3 regions of the Lactiplantibacillus paraplantarum genome follow, and region 2 is predicted to be linked to each of the others. Evidence: predicted binding sites of a transcription regulator. Region 2 holds the regulator's gene; each other region holds the start of a gene.

Region 1 (4,290 bases), 270 kb from region 2:
CATTAACACCGGAACAACGGGAAAGTTTAACGCCCACCACTGGTCTCACCAAACCGTCTAATCGCGTGCTTGACTTGATTGCAGCTAACCAAAAATTAGTCAAAAAAAATCAGGAAAAAAACGCGAACGGGTTAACGAGCATGATCAGTGATGTCCAGGGCCATCAGATGCCATACCAATTGACCATCAAACATCCCAAACGGTATCGAAACACGGAACTCTATCTCGTGCTAGATGGCATCAGTTATCGACGTTCTTCAATCAAAAATGCTTTGACGACGAGTCAAAATACAAATGTGTTTACGGCGCGTCCATATACCAAAGTCGATTATCTAGATGATGTTCGGGATGGTTTGAAGGGTAATCTAAGTGCCAGTGGCTATTCCTTAACTGCTCAAACCATGGATAATTTGACGAGTTTCAGTCAACTGGGCACAACGAATATGTCGGATTATGAGCCACGCACATCAGCAGTGATCAACTTAGGGTATAGTAAGCACGCACGCAAGTTGATTACACTGAACTTCACGAGTATTCGTAGTTTACATTTCAAGTCCGCTAAATTGATTGCTGTACCGTTAGGAAAGACTTATCGCCAACGGACGCGTCAACTACAGAAGAGCGGGCTGAAACAGCAGCGGGTGACTAATAATCAGATTACGGGAACCACGATGACTAAGACGGCAACTGTGCTGACGACGTCAATTCCATACTCGTCCGGCTGGCAACTGCAAGTCGATGGTCATACCGTCAAGACGCAAGTGGTCAACAAGGGCTTTGTGGGAGCTAAGTTGACAGCTGGTCGGCACCGAATCCGACTCACTTATCGGACGCCTGGATTAAAAATTGGTTTGTGGCTGAGTGTAATTAGTGCTGGTATTAGTTTGGTGGTTGCATGTTGGTGGTGGTTACGCCATCGTAGGCGGTAAACTTGATTAAGGATGTTGTACGTCGTTAATCTGGGTCATGATTCGTGCTAAAGAATAATTAGCGCAATGTGCAAGATTGTTGTCTTAAAATGGGCTTCTCAAGAATCGAATGTGATTCTTGAGAAGTCCATTTTAATTTATCGGCAATAACGTAAAGAAGCGTGTCGAAACCGGTTGATTTTATAATTGGCGCACCTTTAATTATGAGGCGTTGCCATGGCAATCAACTGATCAGGAATAGCTGGCGCGGTTGCGAATTTTTGCCATTCAGTTGTTGACACTAGCATTACTAGTGGCGTACTAATCGTCGTCAACCACGTTTTTTGCGGTGTGACTGGTGCCATGGCAGCGGTGATGTCGGTGTTGACTTCAGGTTCGGTAATCTGCCAGAGACGATGCGTCACGTGAGCGGTGTCCGTCACTTCAACTATCGGTGCAAAATGCCCCACCCAGTCGTCAATTAGCATCTCAATAACGGGTTGTTGCGGATAAAGCACCGTATTGATGGCACCAGGAACCATGGTTGTCACGGTTTGATCAATTGGCCAGCTGGCAATTAAACGCCACTGGTGAACGCCGTTGAGCGTTAGTTCATACCAGTAATAACTGGAATCAGGCTGGATGATTGTGTCGTGGTGGTCCCAATCAGTAGTAGTAGCAGTTTGAATTTTAGTTTGACCAGTTGCGGTTGGTAACACCGCTTTAAACGGTTTAAGTTGCATAGCGCGACCCTCCTAAGACTTTGAGCATAGCACGCCATTTACGCCTCAGCAAGCATTTATTGTCATTAGCGCTATCAAATCAACTGAGGGGGACTAGGCCAATATTAAAATTTGGTTTTTATCGATGCACCAGTGTTAAGCCGCTATAAAAATGTGGTACAATTTAGCAAGCAAACATACGTTTTATTTAAAGGAGTTTTTCCGGTGTACGAATATTTTCTCGGTCAAGTGACCGATGTAACCCCCGGTTTTGTGGTGATTGAGGTCAATGGCATTGGCTACAAAGTGCTAACGGCTAATCCGTACCGCTATCAGGTGGGACAAACTGCAGTTAAGATGTATATCCACCAAGCCGTTAGTGACAATGGTATGAGCCTATTTGGCTTTTTTGATGCTGACGAGAAGGCATTGTTTGAAAAGCTGCTCGGTGTTTCGGGGATTGGTCCGAAATCGGCACTGGCAATTTTGGCGAACAACGACCATGCTGGCTTGATTCAAGCCATTAATCAAGAAAATGCCACTTACCTGACGAGTTTTCCAGGGGTGGGCAAGAAGACGGCCCAACAAATTGTTTTAGATTTGAAAGGCAAATTAAATGATCTGAACGTTGATGTTACGGGTCAAACGGCGTTGGATGTGAATGCTCCAGCTGTTGACGGAGCGTTAGCGGATGCATTGGCCGCTTTAGAGGCCCTTGGGTATTCGAAGGCTGATGTGAAGAAAGTGACCAAGAAGCTGGAAACGTTTAGTCAAGCGCAAGCTGCTGATACTAATACGCTATTAAGCGAAGGCTTACGATTATTGATGAAGAAGTAGATGGGAGGAGTAGCGAATGGATGATGACAAGTTATTATCTGGGGATAAAGCTGATGACGAAGAAGCTTCATTAGAAAAATCGCTACGTCCGCAAACGTTAGCCCAATACATTGGCCAAGCACGGGTCAAACATGAATTAGGCGTGTATATTGAAGCGGCCCGCAAGCGTGAAGAATCTTTAGATCACGTGTTGCTGTATGGTCCGCCGGGATTAGGAAAGACAACGTTAGCGATGGTGATTGCGAACGAGATGCAGGTCAATATCCGGACGACTAGCGGTCCAGCAATTGAAAAGCCTGGTGATTTAGTGGCGCTCTTGAATGAACTGGAACCAGGTGATATCTTATTTATTGATGAGATTCACCGGTTGCCAAAAATCGTTGAAGAAATGCTATATTCAGCCATGGAAGACTTTTTTGTTGATATTGTGGTTGGACAAGGGCCGACAGCTCATCCCGTGCATTTCCCATTGCCGCCGTTTACCTTAATCGGAGCAACGACACGGGCTGGGATGTTATCGGCGCCATTGCGAGATCGGTTTGGGATTGTCGAACACATGGCGTATTATGAAGTTGCGGATTTGGAAGATATCGTTAAGCGGACTGCAGATATTTTTCAAACAAGCATCAAACCGTCGGGGGCCCACGAAATTGCACGGCGCTCACGTGGCACGCCACGAATTGCGAACCGATTATTCAAGCGGATTCGTGATTTTGCGGAAGTTGCCGACCAGGACGCCATCGACGAGGCAATCGTGGCACGCTCGTTGACCTATTTACGTGTTGATGATGCGGGCCTAGACGAGACTGACAATAAGCTTTTGCGGACGATGTTAGAATATTACGATGGTGGTCCGGTTGGGCTAGCAACCATTGCTGCTAATATTGGTGAAGAGACGGATACAATTGCGGAAGTCGTTGAACCGTACTTACTTCAAATCGGATTCTTAAAGCGGACGCAACGTGGTCGGGTCGTTACAATTAAAGGTTATCAACATTTAGGGGTTCCATACCCCCAAAATAAATAAAGATAAGAGGTCACAATATGAGTTTAACACTTGAAGATTTTGATTATGATTTACCACACGAATTGATTGCTCAAACACCGATTAAAGAGCGGGACAGTTCACGGTTATTGGAATTAGATCGCCAAACGGGTGAAATGCAAGACAAACATTTTTACGATATTATTGATCAACTTAATCCAGGCGACGCGGTCGTGATGAATAATTCACGCGTGATGCCAGCCCGCTTGTATGGTGTTAAGCCTGAAACTGGTGGCCATGCGGAAGTTTTATTACTTCATAACACAGAAGGTGACGAGTGGGAGACGTTAATGAAGCCGGCTAAGCGTGCCAAGGTCGGTACGGTGATCTCGTTTGGTGATGGTCAGTTGACAGCGACTGTGACCGCTGAAAAAGAAGACGGGATTCGAATGATCGAGTTCCACTATGATGGCATCTTTATGGAGATCTTGGAGCGTCTCGGTGAAACACCATTGCCACCATATATCAAGGAAAAGCTCGACGATCCTGATCGTTATCAGACGGTCTATGCCAAAGAAAATGGCTCAGCCGCTGCACCAACGGCGGGTCTTCATTGGACAAAGGAACTTTTACAAAAGGTTCAAGACAAGGGTATTAAGTTAGTTTACTTGACGCTGCATGTCGGATTAGGGACTTTCCGACCAGTTGAAGAAGATAATATTGAAGATCATAAGATGCACAGTGAGTTTTACCGGCTAGATGAAGATGCTGCCAAGACGTTAAATGAAGTCCGGCAAAGTGGTGGGCGCATCATTGCGACTGGAACGACGTCAATTCG
Region 2 (4,290 bases):
ACTTGTATACTGGGTCACTCTATTTAAGCTTGTTATCGCAATTATTAACAGATCCGCAGTTACAGCCGGGCGACCAATTAGGACTATTCAGTTATGGCTCTGGTGCGGAGGGGGAGTTTTATACTGGTGAACTCCAGCCTGATTATCAATTGGGCTTGGACGCTGGCTTACCGCAACGTTTAGCCCGTCGTCGACGAGTCAGTGTCGCGGAATATGAGACATTATTTAATCAACAACTGCAATGGCAAGCTGAAGATCAGGTTGTGTCAGTTGCGGATGATCCACACCGCTTTGTGCTAACCGGACAAAAAGCTGAGCAACGTCAATACCTGGATCGCGAGGCTTAATAAAAAAGCACTTGCTATTAGCAAAATTGCTAGGCAAGTGCTTTTGTTATTTGAAATTATTAGTGATGATTTGGCCATCTTTAACACTAAGTAAGGTTTTATCAGTTGTATCTGGCTGTAGCAGTTGAATGGTGTAACCAGCCGCTAGATTCTTTTTAAGTGACTTAGACAAGGACTTGAAGTTTGAAGTAATTGTCGTGATGGCTTTTTGATTTTGTGACGGATATGACTTGATTGTTTTTAAAGATTTGACGTATTTTTTGCCGGTTGGGGTGATCGTATAAGTTTTGGTTGCTTTCGTAAATGCGACCGTCCCGATTGACTGATAGTTCGCTTGCAGCTGTTTAAGAATGTTTTCTTCGTTTAACTTAGTAGTTGCTGCAGCTTGTTTAGCGCTACCTTCGTTGAAAATAACCTGTGAGGAACTTAAGCTCGTCGATTTTGATTTGCTAGTACTTGCACTAGTTTTAGCACTTGATGCTGCTTTGCTGGTAGTGTGCTGTGACTGGTTGTAAGGCCAATACGGTAGTTTGATAACAGCATAAATAGTGACCACAGCGCTTAAGACCGTTATGAACGTTAGAAATTTCCAACCACCACCGGTTTGACGTGCATAAATCACGGAAAATAAAGCTAATAGAAAAACAATCAAGCCCATAATGGCTAGGAACAACATGTAACCAACTCCCAATGTTTGAAATAATATAATTATTATACCATTGAACTATTGGCTGTTTGATACCGAATTAAAATATTTTGAAAATGAGGGGACAAAATGACTAATTTGTTGACGACACCACCACTTTTTTTACCCAGTCATCTTGAAAATCAGGCACCGATGGCTAAGTACATGCGTGACCAGTTTCAGTTTCTGGGGGTTAAAAGTCCGGAGCGCAGGGAACTGTTACGACCGATTCGTCAGGCGAGCTACCAACTAACGACACATCAGTTACAGCACTGGCTAGCTTTTTATTATCAACAACCCTATCGCGAGTATCAGTACGTGGCAATTGACCTTGCGCTGGCCAATCTGCGCCGACTAACACCGGCTCAGTATCAATGGTGTCAGCAGCAACTTACAGTGACGCCGTGGTGGGATAGTGTTGATGCGTGGCGTAAAGTACTCGCAACGTACATTCTGAAGCACGGTTGCTTAGAGCAAGAAGGACCAGTGTACTTGCGCGCTACTGACAAATGGGTCCGGCGTGTGGGGATTACGTTACAGTTAGGTTGGCAGCAACAAACCAATGTTCAGTATTTACGGACGGCCATTTTAAGCAATCAATGCGATGAAGATTTCTTTATTCAAAAGGCGATTGGTTGGGCGTTGCGCGATTACAGTAAGACTAATCCGGCATGGGGCCGTGAATTTCTGGCAACGACAACTTTGTCACGGCTTGCACAACGTGAAGGGCAAAAGTATTTATAACGCATGTTTATAAAATTGCGCTACGCGGGAAATAAGTGAGTAAGAACCGTGGTAATAAAAAAAGATGACGGCTAAGGTCATCTTTTTGATCATTAATACTTATTGAAAAAGCATGTCGCGGTATAAACCAACAACTTTACCTAGGACGGAGACGTTGTTCAAAATAATTGGCGCCATCGTATCATTCTCGGGTTGGAGGCGGTAATGATCGGCTTCTTTGAAGAAACGTTTGCACGTCGCTTCATTTTCATCGGTCATCGCAATGATGATGTCGCCGTTGTCAGCTGAGCTTTGACGACGGACAATAACTTGATCACCATTCATGATGCCGATATTGATCATACTTTCGCCTCGAATCGTTAGCATGAATAAATCACCACCGAATGATTCTAATTCCTTAGGGATCGGGAAGTAGTCTGTGGCTTCCTGAACCGCTAAGATGGGTTGTCCAGCGGTCACGGTTCCGAGGACTGGAATTTGATGCGGGGTGGTTTCGACTCCCAAGGCTTCGAAGCCAGCGGGCGTTACTTCAATGGCGCGGGGCTTGGTAGGGTCTTTTTGAATGTAACCCTTCTTTTCAAGTCGTGAAATATGGCCGTGAACGGTCGAAGTCGAAGATAAGTCAACGGCTTCCCCAATTTCACGAACAGTTGGCGGATATCCTTTTTCATTGACGCGTTCATAAATAAAACGAAGAACGGCCATTTGTTTGCTTTCCGATGTTTTACTCATCTTGGCACCTCATTTATTATTTTCATTATTGGTTAAACCAATTGTAGCATAGCGTTTCACAGCTTTCAAACAAATGTTCGGTTGACAAACGCTATTAATTGATTTACGGTCTATTTTCGTGTATATTGCATTGATGAAAGGGGCTGCTACTTTGATTTCAAAAGAATTGCTTGCTCGGATCAATGAGTTAGCTCATAAGGCGAAAGCCGAGGGCCTCACCGAGTTGGAAGAAGCGGAACGGCAAGAGTTACGGCAAAAATACTTGCAGGAATTTCGGGCCGGGTTCCGGCAACAAGTTGAGATGCTGCAAGTTTATGATAAAGATGGTAAAGAGGTTACGCCCGAAAAGGTTCGCCAGGTACAACGTGATCGCGGCCTGCGGGATGATTAACCGATTTCAGGAAAATTTGTCAACTGACAAATTTTCCTTTTCTTTTATTATTAATTTGTGTAGACTAGTTTAATGAAGACTGTAATAAGGGAGGGGAATGACTGTGTCTACTGGAATTTGGATTTTAATCGTCGTTATCGGCGTATTAGTTGGGTTAACTGGTGGCTTCTTTGGTGCCCGGCATTATATGCAAAACTATTTGAAGCAAAATCCACCTATTAGTGAAGAAATGCTTCGGAGCATGATGATGCAAATGGGTCAACGCCCATCCGAAAAGAAATTGCACCAGATGTTAAATTCAATGAAAGCTGCTTCTAAAAACGATAGTAAGTAGTATTGATAATAAAAAAGTGCCGGTTCGCAATCGCGATTACCGACACTTTTTTATTGTATTATTGGCGCTTAGAATTAGTTGTTGCGGGATCAATGTATTTGAACGTTGGATCAATTTGGTGATCCAGCTGGTCAAAAGCACTGAGCATTTTAGTTTCAATTTGCTTCTGACCGGCATCATCTAGTTTAAGTTTGCGATCAATGTAGATGGGTTCCCCGAAACGGACAGTGACGCGTTGTCGACTGAAGAGCTGTTTGAAGGTCAATGGCCCTTGGTAAACAGTTGGGACGAGGGGCACACCAGCCATTTTGGCAATAACTATCGCGCCACCCTTGAGTTCTTGTGAGTGTCGCGTTCCTGAAGGGTACATAATTAGTGAGAGTTTTCCGCTTCGCAAGAATTTGACAGGGGTCTTGATCGCGGAGGGTCCAGGATGTTGGCGGTTGACAGGAAAAGCATTGGCATGGACGAGAATGTACCGCAAAACAGGGTTTTTAAATAATTCTTCCTTAGCCATAAAACTAAACTTCATTGGACTACCGGCTAAGGCATAGTATAGAGGATCAAACCATGTTCGGTGTGGGCCAACTAAGATGTAGGCGCCCTCAGGAAGGTTGGCACGTCCTTGATAGCGGGGCCGACCGTTAATTATGGTGATGATCAGTCGGACTAGTCCGCGCATAAAAGAATAAAACATCACGATCTTCCTTTCGTTTACTAACTGCTCACAGTATGACGAAATTTGGCAAATTCTGCAAGTTAATTGTATGATAGCTTTGCGATGATTTTAATGGAGGGGGTGGCCGAGTATGGCCGACGTCACGTTACACGCTGATGAGCGTATTGATCAATTATATAGTAAAGATATTCAAATTATTCAGAGTTCTCAAGTGTTTGCATTTTCACTGGATGCCGTTTTACTGGGGGACTTTGCGCAAGTTGCGAAGGGGATTAACAGTCAGATTGTGGATCTCTGTGCTGGTAACGGCGCCGTGGGATTGTTTGCCAGCGCCAAGACTCGCGGTCACATTACAGCCGTGGAAATTCAACCACGGTT
Region 3 (4,290 bases), on a different replicon from region 2:
AGTATGAACTCATAAATGAAGTTGCGTATAAACAGAAAAAAACTAAAGTAGATGTATTGGACACTATTCTAGAAGCTGGGATAAGTGCTTTAGGGCTTAGTAACAAGTAACAAGTTACTTGTTACTTGTTACTTGTTACTTGTTACTTGTTACTTGTTACTTGTTACTTGTTACTTGTTACTTGTTACTTGTTAAAAAAAGTCACTTTAAAAAGTGGCTTTTTTTTACACGACGAATTTACAATTGAAGTGCAACAAGTAAGAAAATAAAAATAGACTCCTAGCCTGAGTCCTGTAGAATGAAGTCACCATAACAATCATCTAAAGGAGTTCTTAGGCTATGAGTCCATATACACATCTTACCTTAAAAGACCGCGAATGCATACTGTTAGGTGTAACTTTACACCATACTTACCAGGTTATTGCCGATCAAATCGGTTGTTCCAAAGCCACTGTGTCACGAGAAATTAAACGCAACGGCGGTCGGGGTGCCTATTCTGCCGTAAAAGCCCAGCAGAACTATCAACAGCGCCGATTAAAGAGTCGTCGCCTCAGGGTACTGGAGAATTTAAAGCTACGCGACTTTGTCCTTCACTGCATTCTTCAACGGCAATGGTCACCCGAGCAAATCGCCGGTCGTTTATCTTTAGAGAACAGTAATTGGCATATCAGCTACAACACGATTTATCGCGGAATTGAACGAAATAATTTAGGCGTTAAACGTAAAAGTCATGGGGCTCGAGGATTCGCTCGAAAGTTACGACATCGTGGGAAAACTCGTAAGGTTAAAGGAACTGTCAACGAACGACGTGGCCGTTTTAATAATGTCCCATCAGTCCATGAACGACCAGTCTCATGTGAGAATCGGACTCGTTTTGGCCATTGGGAAGGCGATACCGTTCGCGGCAAGATCGGGCGTTCGGGTTTAGTGTCACTGGTCGACCGTAAGTCACGATACCTTCTGTCTGAGCGTGTACCCAAAGTGAATGCCAAGAATGTGACCCAAGCGATGATCGACCTCCTGCATACAGTCACACCTAAACGCGTTCGTACGCTTACACCAGACCGAGGTACAGAGTTTGCGGGTTATCGTGAAGTCGGTAAAGAGCTTGGTATCTCAGTCTATTTTCCAGATCCGCACGCACCACAACAACGTGGGACCAACGAAAATACCAATGGTCTCATCCGAGAGTATTTTCCCAAAGGAACTGACCTTGATGAACTGACCGATCAAGATATCGCGAAGTTTGTCAGGGATTTAAATAATCGACCCCGTAAGGTCTTAGTCTGGAAGACACCGTCTGAAGTTTTCTTCGGTAAAAAGTTACACTTGATTTGACAATTCGTCACCCATAATTAATATTCACAGTACTAAAGTAGTATGGTACTTTAGTATCTTTGGCGTTTAATCTCAATGTGTTTCCCTAAAACTCCAACTCAATCATGGACTCTTCCATACCGTCAAGGACCTCATTTTCTTTGATAAATTTAACTCACTTCTCTGCTGGAGTAAATCGATTAGCTTTCACTTGAGTATGCAGTTTTCCATACAAGTTCTCGACGACCTGCCCATACATTTTATGTATTTATTATATCGCTTTCGTGAACATATGTTCCCCATTGTGGTAAAATAAACGTAAATTATTGAGAAGGTGAGCTTATGTTTTTTGATCAAGAACCGCATGGCGTGTTCTTTTTAATTGATAACAAGTCCTTTTATAGCAGCTGTGAAGCCGTTGCCCGTGGTCTTAATCCTTTAAAAGTCCCACTAGTCGTTCTTAGTGAAGCTGAAAACACCAATGGTGGGCTCATCTTAGCCACTTCACCCGAGGCTAAGCAGTTATTTCATCTTAAAGCCAATGTCTCACGCAAACGTGACTTGCCCAATGACCCTAGACTCTGGGTCGTGCCGCCGCGCATGAATCTCTATATTCAACGTAATTTGCAAATTAATCATATTTTTCATCAATTTGCGAGTGAAAAAGAGGTTTGGCCCTATTCAATTGATGAAAGTATTTTGGATATGACCCATTCATGGCGGCTTTTTGGCAATTCTATCCGTGAAGTGGCGCGGTTAATTCAAAAAACGATCCGCCAACAGCTCGGTTTATACACCACTGTGGGTATTGGCGACAATCCGGTGCAAGCCAAACTAGCCCTAGATAACTACGCTAAACACAATCATGAATTGATTGGTGAAATCCATTATGAAACTGTGCCGGATAAGATTTGGTCAATTAACGAATTAACGGACGTTTGGGGCATTGGCCCCCGTATGGCGAAACGTTTGAACCGCCTTCAAATTCACAATATGTATGAGTTAGCCCATACTAACCCTTATTTACTCAAACAGAATCTCGGGGTGATTGGGAGCCAATTGTTTGCCACCGCCTGGGGCGTTGACCGGACCCAGTTAACTGAACCAATCAAAACTAAGGAAGCTAGTCTTGGTAACTCACAAGTTCTCCCGCGTGACTACTTGACACAAAACGAGATTGAAACGGTCATTAAAGAGATTGGTGAACAAGTTGCGGCGCGGCTTCGTCACCACCATAAACTAGCAGGGTGTTTATCACTAAGCATTGGTTTTTCTTATGCTGCGGCTGAAACCGATGGCCGCAGTGGCTTTCACCAGGCTTTGAAAATTGAACCGACTAATGATAACCAAGCTTTAACGCAACAATTATTGTGGTTATTTCGTAAGAACTGGGACGGCCAGGCTGTCCGTAATATTGGCGTTTATAGTAGTAAGCTCAGTCCTGACGCCGGGCAGCAACTTAATTTATTCGAATCCCCGCTTAACCAAATTCAACATAGTAAGCTAAACCAAGTTATTGATGAAATTCACCGACGCTTTGGCTTCACCAAACTCGTCTATGCCACCAGTCTATTGCCCGGTGGTACCGCTATTGAACGGGCTGCTTTGGTCGGGGGTCATAATGGAGGAAATAGTTATGAATAAAGATTTAGATATTATCACGAGTCGCTTAGCCTTGTTGTTTAAACCGACTAGTCGAACCCGTTATTGGCTAGTAATTGCCAATGACCCGTACGATTACACTTACAACGTATTCTTCAACAGCCAGCGAGCTAATGAACGACTACGGTCAATGCCTTTACACAAACTCACTAATTATAATCTCAATGACTTAGAAAACTTACTAAAAGCGTTGCGGCAACAGACTAAATTAACGATTGAATTTATTGGCTTTACGGGTCAAGTTTGGCCGCAAAGTCAAAAAATTATTCAAAAGAGGCGGCAGGGGCTTGAATGAAAAGGAGTTTGACCTCGGCATTGTTAAGCGCTTCTTTGAGCACGATTACCATGATCGTGGCCTAATGAAATGGCAAGGCTTTTACTTATCTGATCATACTGCCGCTTTAAACCAACAGAAGATCCAAGATAAACAACAATATCCACCCAAGCCACAACAGTCTTTAAGTATCGTTGGTCAAATCTTGTCAACAGCTTACACCCAGAACCAACCAGTCAACTTACAATTAAACACCGTTGATCATAATAATCAACACTTTGCGACCATCACAACCCCAATACTGGGCTATAATGGGGCTACTATTGTGCTTGCCAACCACCAATTTATCAATATTAATGATATTCAGCACATCGAATTAGTGCGCTCAACTAACTGGACTGGCAATCAATAAAGACCACCAAGGCGCTAATGCCGAACCTTGGTGGTCTTTATTTGAATAAGTGCTTGTGCTAGTAATTACCGTTTAGATATTGGCCACTAAAGAAGCAAAGAAAAACATATATAGGACAAAAATAGCAATCGAAATAATAAATTGGACTATTCCTGCTCGGTTTCAAGTCGCTTGCACGGCCTTGAATGTCTCGACATCTTGATAATCACCTTTTTGCCAGGCCCATTCATTCCCCTTAAAACCAACCACAAAAACCCAAACGATATTAAAAATTGGAATTAACGTTAATAACGGCAAATAGGTTTTATTGCCAATGCCCCAAAAAATACTGTACATAAATGCGCCCCAATTCCACCCTTTGACCGCTTGTGGCACTTCTTTACCATTTTCTTTCATCATTACGTTCCCCCTTAATATTAGCTTACCAAACCTAAGCTGGCTTGTATACTAACCTAGTATACATTATCGTGATATTGTATTACGTTGAGCAGCTTTAACTGGGCCTAGATTCAAGCCCCGACGTCTTGCTTCATGATTAGCCAACCGCAAGCTATTATTCACCTTAGCAATTTGTTCAGGATTTACCGTCTTTTGTAGCCGCTTTAGGCCATTAACTTGTTGTTTT

What was found. Region 2 encodes LexA, which represses DNA repair genes until DNA is damaged. Its sites were predicted from a motif close to CNAACANNTGTTNG; they were not measured.
Region 1: a site for LexA is predicted at 1,823-1,836, ahead of ruvA (Holliday junction branch migration protein RuvA). Genes of this name have one in related genera too.
Region 3: a site for LexA is predicted at 1,603-1,616, ahead of LP667_RS15700 (Y-family DNA polymerase). Genes of this name have one in related genera too.

The regions. Positions count from the first base shown of each region.
Region 1 covers NZ_CP032744.1:2,032,757-2,037,046, reverse strand. Annotated here, with positions in the region: gene LP667_RS10100 (YfhO family protein) at 1-929, shown strand, start outside; gene LP667_RS10095 (DUF1015 family protein) at 1,127-1,651, opposite strand; gene ruvA (Holliday junction branch migration protein RuvA) at 1,856-2,467, shown strand; gene ruvB (Holliday junction branch migration DNA helicase RuvB) at 2,484-3,494, shown strand; gene queA (tRNA preQ1(34) S-adenosylmethionine ribosyltransferase-isomerase QueA) at 3,512-4,290, shown strand, end outside.
Region 2 covers NZ_CP032744.1:1,759,530-1,763,819, reverse strand. Annotated here, with positions in the region: gene LP667_RS08480 (hydroxymethylglutaryl-CoA synthase) at 1-347, shown strand, start outside; gene LP667_RS08475 (hypothetical protein) at 394-1,023, opposite strand; gene LP667_RS08470 (DNA alkylation repair protein) at 1,123-1,776, shown strand; gene lexA (transcriptional repressor LexA) at 1,876-2,508, opposite strand; gene LP667_RS08460 (DUF896 domain-containing protein) at 2,642-2,899, shown strand; gene LP667_RS08455 (YneF family protein) at 2,997-3,233, shown strand; gene LP667_RS08450 (lysophospholipid acyltransferase family protein) at 3,292-3,930, opposite strand; gene LP667_RS08445 (tRNA1(Val) (adenine(37)-N6)-methyltransferase) at 4,043-4,290, shown strand, end outside.
Region 3 covers NZ_CP032745.1:65,115-69,404, reverse strand. Annotated here, with positions in the region: gene LP667_RS15710 (hypothetical protein) at 1-110, shown strand, start outside; gene LP667_RS15705 (IS30 family transposase) at 340-1,338, shown strand; gene LP667_RS15700 (Y-family DNA polymerase) at 1,660-2,961, shown strand; gene LP667_RS15695 (acetyl-CoA carboxylase) at 2,954-3,274, shown strand; gene LP667_RS15690 (hypothetical protein) at 3,267-3,665, shown strand; partial or broken gene LP667_RS15685 (ribonuclease G) at 3,738-4,061, opposite strand.